DNA from 2 places in the Bradyrhizobium sp. LMG 9283 genome. Region 2 is predicted to be linked to the other one. Evidence: riboswitches for the same ligand, from Rfam matches in the RefSeq annotation. Region 2 holds a riboswitch; the other holds the start of a gene.
What was found. Region 2 has a riboswitch for glycine ahead of P6U29_RS17065 (D-amino acid dehydrogenase). Riboswitches for the same ligand answer to the same signal wherever they lie in the genome.
Positions count from the first base shown of each region.

Region 1 (3,403 bases), 160 kb from region 2:
GCGGGTCTCTTCCAGCCGCAGCGTTTCCTCGATCAGCTTTTCCGCGCGCATCAGCTCAGGGTAAGCCTGGCCCATCTCGCGCACGAGCGCCCAGACCAGGCGGTGCATCAAGGGCTCTTTCGCACCCAGCAGCTGCGCATGGCGCATCGCGCGGCGCATGATCCGGCGCAGCACGTAGCCGCGGCCCTCGTTCGAAGGCAAGACGCCGTCGGAGACGAGGAAGGCCGAGGAGCGCAGGTGATCGGCGATGACGCGGAACGAGGCCGCATTCTGCTCGTTCGGCCCGCTGCCGAGTGCGGACGCCGTGGCATCGACCAGGTTGCGGAACAGATCGGTCTCGAACACGCTCTCGACGCCCTGCAGGATGCAAGCCATGCGCTCCAGGCCCATGCCGGTGTCGATCGAGGGACGCGGCAAGCCCACGCGCTCCTCCTTCGTCACCTGCTCGTACTGCATGAACACGAGATTCCAGAATTCGAGGAAGCGGTCGCCGTCCTCTTCCGGCGAGCCCGGAGGCCCGCCCCAGATGTGCTCGCCGCGGTCGATGAAGATCTCCGAGCACGGGCCGCACGGACCGGTGTCGCCCATCGCCCAGAAATTGTCCGAAGTCGGGATGCGGATGATGCGGTCGTCGGAGAAGCCCGCGATCTTCTTCCAAAGGCCCGCCGCCTCGTCGTCGGTGTGGTAGACCGTGACGAGCAGCTTGTCCTTCTTCAGCCCGAACTCGGATGTGATCAGCTTCCAGGCGAGCTCGATCACGCGCTCCTTGAAATAGTCGCCGAACGAGAAATTGCCGAGCATCTCAAAGAAGGTGAGATGACGCGCGGTGTAGCCGACATTGTCGAGGTCGTTGTGCTTGCCGCCGGCGCGCACGCATTTCTGCGAGGTGGTGGCGCGCTGATACGGACGCTTCTCGACGCCCGTGAAGACGTTCTTGAACTGCACCATGCCGGCATTGGTGAACATCAACGTCGGGTCGTTGCGCGGCACGAGTGGCGAGGACGGCACGATCTCGTGGCCGTTCTCGGCAAAGAAGTTCAGAAAGGTCGACCTGATCTCGTTGACGCCGCTCATGTTCATCCAATCGGGTGTGCTTGGGCCCGCTGCCGCCGTCCAAACCGGAAATTAGGCTGATATCTGCGGGCCAAAGCGCTTTTAGACAAGGCCAGCTTCGCTGTCCAGAAACTGTGCAAGGAGATCAGAGGGTTGCCGCAGCCGCGCAATCCCGTTGAAAGGCGCGAGTGTCGCGTTGACAGGCTTGGCCGCCCTGTGGTCTCTACCTATCTGTATCGTACGGCCACGTCGGGAGAGACCGGCTTTAGGCAGCCGGCGCCGAAGGAGCAACCGCCCCGGAAACTCTCAGGCAAAAGGACCGCGTGGCTTTGACAGCATCTGGAAAGAGGCGCCGACGGGCTTAAGACCCGGACTGCGTCCGCCGACGGGATAATACTCTCAGGCACAGCGACAGATGGGGCTTCGACTGGTGTCCATCGGGGAATCCTCCCCGGGAACCGCCGAGGGCCCCTTAGATGCTAGCGCACAACCAAGACTCCCTGAAACGTACGCCTCTCTACGACCTCCACGTGTCCCTGGGCGGCAAGATGGTGCCGTTCGCGGGCTATGACATGCCCGTGCAGTACCCCGCGGGCGTCCTGAAGGAGCACCTCCATACCCGAGCCTCTGCCGGTCTGTTCGACGTCTCCCATATGGGCCAGATCGCGCTGCGGCCGAAATCCGGGAGGATCGAGGACGCTGCCCGCGCGCTGGAACGGCTGGTGCCGCAGGATATCATGGCGATCGCGCCGGGGCGGCAGCGCTACGCCCAGTTCACCAATGCGGACGGCGGCATTCTCGACGATCTCATGGTCGCCAATTTCGGCGATCACCTGTTCCTGGTCGTCAACGCCGCCTGCAAGGACGCCGACGAGGCCCATCTGCGCGCGAATCTGTCCGACGACTGCGTCATCGATTCGCTGGAAGGCCGCGCGCTGATCGCGCTGCAGGGCCCGAAGGCGGAAGCGGTGCTGGCGAAATTATGCGTAGAGGCCCCGGCCATGAAGTTCATGGACGCCGGCCCGCATGACGTCGCCGGCATCAAGTGCTTCGTCTCGCGTTCCGGCTACACAGGCGAGGACGGCTTTGAGATCTCGGTTCCCGCCGCCGACGCCGAACGCCTCGCCAAGACGCTGCTGGAAAATCCTGACGTGCTGCCGATCGGTCTAGGCGCCCGCGACAGCCTGCGGCTGGAAGCCGGGCTCTGCCTGTACGGCCACGACATCGACACCACGACCACGCCGGTCGAAGCCGCGCTGGAATGGTCGGTGCAGAAGAGCCGCCGCACGGGTGGCGCCCGCGCCGGCGGTTTCCCCGGCGCGGAAAAGATTCTCGCGCACTTCGATGGCGGCGCATCCCGCCGCCGCGTCGGCCTGCGTGCTGAGGGCCGCGCCCCGGTGCGCGAAGGCGCGCTGCTGTTTGCGGACGATACGGGTGGCGAGCCGATCGGAAAAGTCACCTCGGGCGGGTTCGGCCCGAGCCTGAGCGCGCCGGTGGCGATGGGCTATGTGCCCACGAATTTGAGCGCGCTCGGCACAAAGCTCTTCGCCGAAGTGCGCGGCCAGCGACTGCCGCTTGCGGTCGCCGCCATGCCCTTCGTGAAAAACACTTACAAGCGCTGAGGACTCCACAATGACCATGACACTGTACACTTCCGACCATGAATGGCTCGCCATCGACGGCGACACCGCCACGGTCGGCATTACCGACTACGCGCAGCAGCAGCTCGGCGATGTCGTGTTCGTCGAATTGCCCAAAGTCGGCCGCAGCTTGAAGAAGGCGGAAGCCGCCGCCGTCGTGGAATCGGTGAAGGCCGCCTCCGACGTCTATGCCCCGATCTCTGGCGAAGTGCTCGCGAGCAACGATGCCTTGGCCGCCGAGCCGGCGCTGGTCAATTCGGATGCGCAGGGCGCGGCCTGGTTCTTCAAGATCAAGATTGCCGACAAGAGCGAGCTCGGCGGCCTCATGGATGAAACCGCCTACAAGGCGCATACGGCTTAACGGCGATGGAGCAAGGGATGACCGCGCACCGTAAATCCAGCGGCGACACCGCCGCCAGTTTCGTTCGCCGCCACATCGGCCCGTCGGCGCGCGATGTCACCGCAATGTTAGAGGCCGTCGGCGCCAAGAGTGTGGACGCGCTGATGGCAGAGACGCTGCCGGCCTCGATCCGGCAGGCCGCTCCGCTCGATCTCGGCAAGCCGCTCAGCGAAACCGAGGCGATCGCGCATATGGCCGAGCTCGCGCGAGAGAACCAGGTCTTCACCTCGCTGATTGGCCAGGGCTATTCGGGCACCGTCCTGCCCGCGGTGATCCAGCGCAACATCCTGGAGAACCCGGCGTGGTACAC
Region 1 is NZ_CP120691.1:3,503,332-3,506,734, reverse strand. Features, by position in the region: gene alaS (alanine--tRNA ligase) at 1-1,074, opposite strand, end outside; glycine riboswitch at 1,294-1,384, shown strand; gene gcvT (glycine cleavage system aminomethyltransferase GcvT) at 1,530-2,675, shown strand; gene gcvH (glycine cleavage system protein GcvH) at 2,686-3,054, shown strand; gene gcvP (aminomethyl-transferring glycine dehydrogenase) at 3,072-3,403, shown strand, end outside.
Region 1: linked by a shared signal. The riboswitch ahead of gcvT (glycine cleavage system aminomethyltransferase GcvT) and the one ahead of P6U29_RS17065 (D-amino acid dehydrogenase) in region 2 are both predicted to bind glycine.

Region 2 (3,403 bases):
ACAGGCCCATCACGAAGCGATCGATCCAGGTGCCGTGCTTCCAGGCCGCGATCACTCCCAAGGGAACGGCGACGACCACGGCGAGGATGATGGTCGACAGCGCGATCGAGATCGACGGCTCGACGCGCTGACCGATCATCTTCATCACCGGCAGGTTGGAGATCAGCGAGGTCCCGAGGTCGCCGTGCAGCAGCTTGTTCACCCAGGTGATGAACTGCACGATCAGCGGCTCGTTGAGGCCGAGCGAGGTGCGGATGCGCTCGAGCCGTTCCGGCGTCGCGTTGTCGCCGGCGAGAATCGCGGCGGGATCGCCGGGCGTCAGCCGCAGCAGCAGGAACACGAACAGCGCGACGACGCCCATCACGGGCACCGCGGCCAGAACGCGGCGAATAAGATAACCCAGCATGCACCTATCTCCGGCTGCGGAACTTGTGGCGCCTCGAGGCGCCCGTGAATTCTGTCGTGTCTATCATGCCTATCACTTGGACTGAAAAGGCCGCCCGGAGACGCCGTTCTCGGGGCAAATTGTGTGCCAAGGGCTGCGCTGTAGCAAGAGGCGGGCATGTCCCCGAAATCGTCCACTCAGGATGCATGTCGCAGTTCATGTTCAACCCCAAGTGAAGGCACGCTCGGCGGCGCATTGAGCCCGCGCCAGCCGTCGATGGTCTGGGCAATCATCTGCGCCGTCGCCGCCGACAGAGTCCAGCCGAGATGGCCGTGGCCGGTGTTGAAGAACACGCCCGGTATCCGCCCTGCGCGCACGACCGGCATCATGTTCGGCATCATCGGGCGCAGCCCCGCCCACGGCACGACGCGCGACGTTTCGACGGCGGGGAAGTTGCTGCGCACCCAGTCGATCAGCGGCTGCACGCGGTCGGCGCGGATGTCGCGATTGAAATCGTTGAACTCGGCGGTGCCGGCGACGCGAAAGCGATCGGCCCCGAGCCGGCTGGTAACGATCTTGGCTGCCTCGTCCAGCAGGCTCACGGTCGGAGTGGCGTTGCGGCTGTCGGCGGTGTCGAGCTGCACGGTGATCGAGTAGCCTTTCACCGGATAGACGTTGACGCGCTCGTCGAGCAGGGCAGCGAAATGACGGCTCGCAACGCCCGCGCAGACCACGACGCCGTCCGCCTTCAGCATGCCGCGCGGGGATGTGGCTGCATCGCTCGCGGCAAGATCCGCCCAGCCGAGGACGAAGCCGCCGCCGGCACGCGCGATCGAATCGATGTTGACTTCGTGGATGAAGGTCGCGCCACGCCGCTTGCAGGCTTCCGCCAGCCCGCGGGTGAACTTGTGGATATCGCCGGTCGCATCCGACGGCGTGTAGAAGCCGCCATAATAGTCCCTGCGCAGTGTCGGCTCGATCGCGCGGATTTCCTCCGGCGTCACCGGGCGGCGGTCGAGACCGCCTTCCTGCAGCAGGGCATTGACGCGCAGACCGGATTCAAAGCCGGCCTTGTCACGGTAGATGTGGAGGATGCCGCGGCGTTCGACATCGAAGTCGATTCCTTCGCGCGCAGCGATGTCGAACAGATGCCTGCGTGCTTCGATCGCGAGCCGCGTGGTCTCAATCGTGTTGGCCCGGTAGTTGCCGATGTTGGCGACGAACTCGCTCACCCAGGAATATTTGTGCCAGTTGGGCCGTGGGTTCATCAGCAGCGGCGCGTCCCGCCGGAACATCCAGCGCAGACCTTTCAGGATCGTCGCAGTGCTGTTCCAGACCTCGGCATTCGATGCGGAGAGCTGTCCGCCATTGGCGAAGGACGTCTCCATCGCAGCGTAGCGGTGCTTATCGAGCACCGTCACCTCAAAACCGCGTTCGAGCAGGGCATAGGCAGTCGTCACGCCGGTGATGCCGGCGCCGATGATGGCGATATGGGTCATGGCAGGCTTTGTCCCGTGAGTTAGGATTGGCTGACCGCCGGCCAAAGGCCGTTGGCGGCGCCCCATCTGTCACGGTACCTGAGAGCTTGATCCACTGCGGCTCCTGCAGCGGACTATCCCCTTCGGTGGACATCACGATCGACTTCAATCGTGCGGTCTCTCTCCAGATCGTCCTGACGAAACGGTCCTTTTGCCTGAGAGTTTCCGGGGCGGTTGCTCCGTCGGCGCCGCAACGAAAGCTGAAAGCCTTCGTTGCGATCTCTCCCGCATCGTCGCGTGGACGGCCGAGCAGTACGATACGCCTCATTTTTGGACAAGGCTAAATTTCGACCGCGATTGCCAATGCATTGTGCAGTGCGAAGTTGGAAGCCGAGTCATTCCGGGCGCGCGCAGCGCGACCGGGAATCTCGAGATTCTATGGTGCGCAATTGCGCACCATAGTTCGATGCTGTCGCATCGCCCCGGAATGACGAGTGTTACTACTCCAGCGTCGCCAGCAATCCCGCCATCAGGCGCCCACGCTCGACCAGGCTATCGATCTCGATGAACTCCTCCAGCGTGTGGCCATTGCCGCCGCGCACGCCGAGACCGTCGAGCGTGGGGATTCCCATCGCGCCGGTGAAGTTGCCGTCGGAGCCGCCGCCGGAGCTTGCATGCGGTAATTCCGCGCCGAGGGATTTGGCGATGCCGCGCGCCTTTTCATACAGCGCCATGGTGCCGGCATCCGGCTCCCAGACTGGCCGCGTCACGCCGCGCGTCACCTTGAAGGTGACGTCGTTGTTGGTGCCCGACAGCGCCAGCATCCGCTCGACACCGCGGTCGAGATCGGCCTGACGCTTGGCCATCGACAGCGCTTCGCCTGTCGCGGTCGTGGCAACGCAATTGACCCATTGGCCGCCGTGGACGACGCCGACCGAGAAGGTGCAATCCTCCGTCGTCATCGCGTCGATCGCGAGGATCTGCCGCGCCATCTCGCGGATCGCCGAACGTCCCGCCGACAGCGTCGCGCCGGCGTGGCTCGGCCGTCCCGTCGCCTCGAGATTGAAGCGTGCGATGGCGTAACGTCCGGTGGTGACGCCGTTGTCGGCGCGGCCGGGCTCCGGCACCAGCACGTATTTGTTGCGTGCGGCTTCCGCCTCGATGATGTCGCGCGTGGAGGGCGTGCCGACTTCCTCATCCGGCGTGAACAGCACCGTGACCGGCAGCGGCGTCGTGAACGACGCGCGCGCCAGCTGGCGGATCGCTTCCAGCGATAGATAATTTCCGCCCTTCATGTCGTAGATGCCGGGCCCGTAGCACTTGTTGCCCTCGCGCCGCCATTTCAGCTTCTCGATGGTGCCGACCGGGTGAACGGTATCCATGTGTCCGGCGATCAGGATTCCCGGCTCTCCCTGCTTCGGATGGGGAAAGCGCGCGCGGATGACGCCGCCAAAGCCCTGGCGGCCGGCGATGCGCTCGATCGTCGCACCCATGATCGCCATATCCCGCGCTGCGATATCGAGCATGCGGTTCACCGCGT
Region 2 is NZ_CP120691.1:3,658,740-3,662,142, forward strand. Features, by position in the region: gene P6U29_RS17060 (ABC transporter permease) at 1-406, opposite strand, end outside; gene P6U29_RS17065 (D-amino acid dehydrogenase) at 583-1,884, opposite strand; glycine riboswitch at 1,949-2,053, opposite strand; glycine riboswitch at 2,057-2,161, opposite strand; gene P6U29_RS17070 (M20/M25/M40 family metallo-hydrolase) at 2,364-3,403, opposite strand, start outside.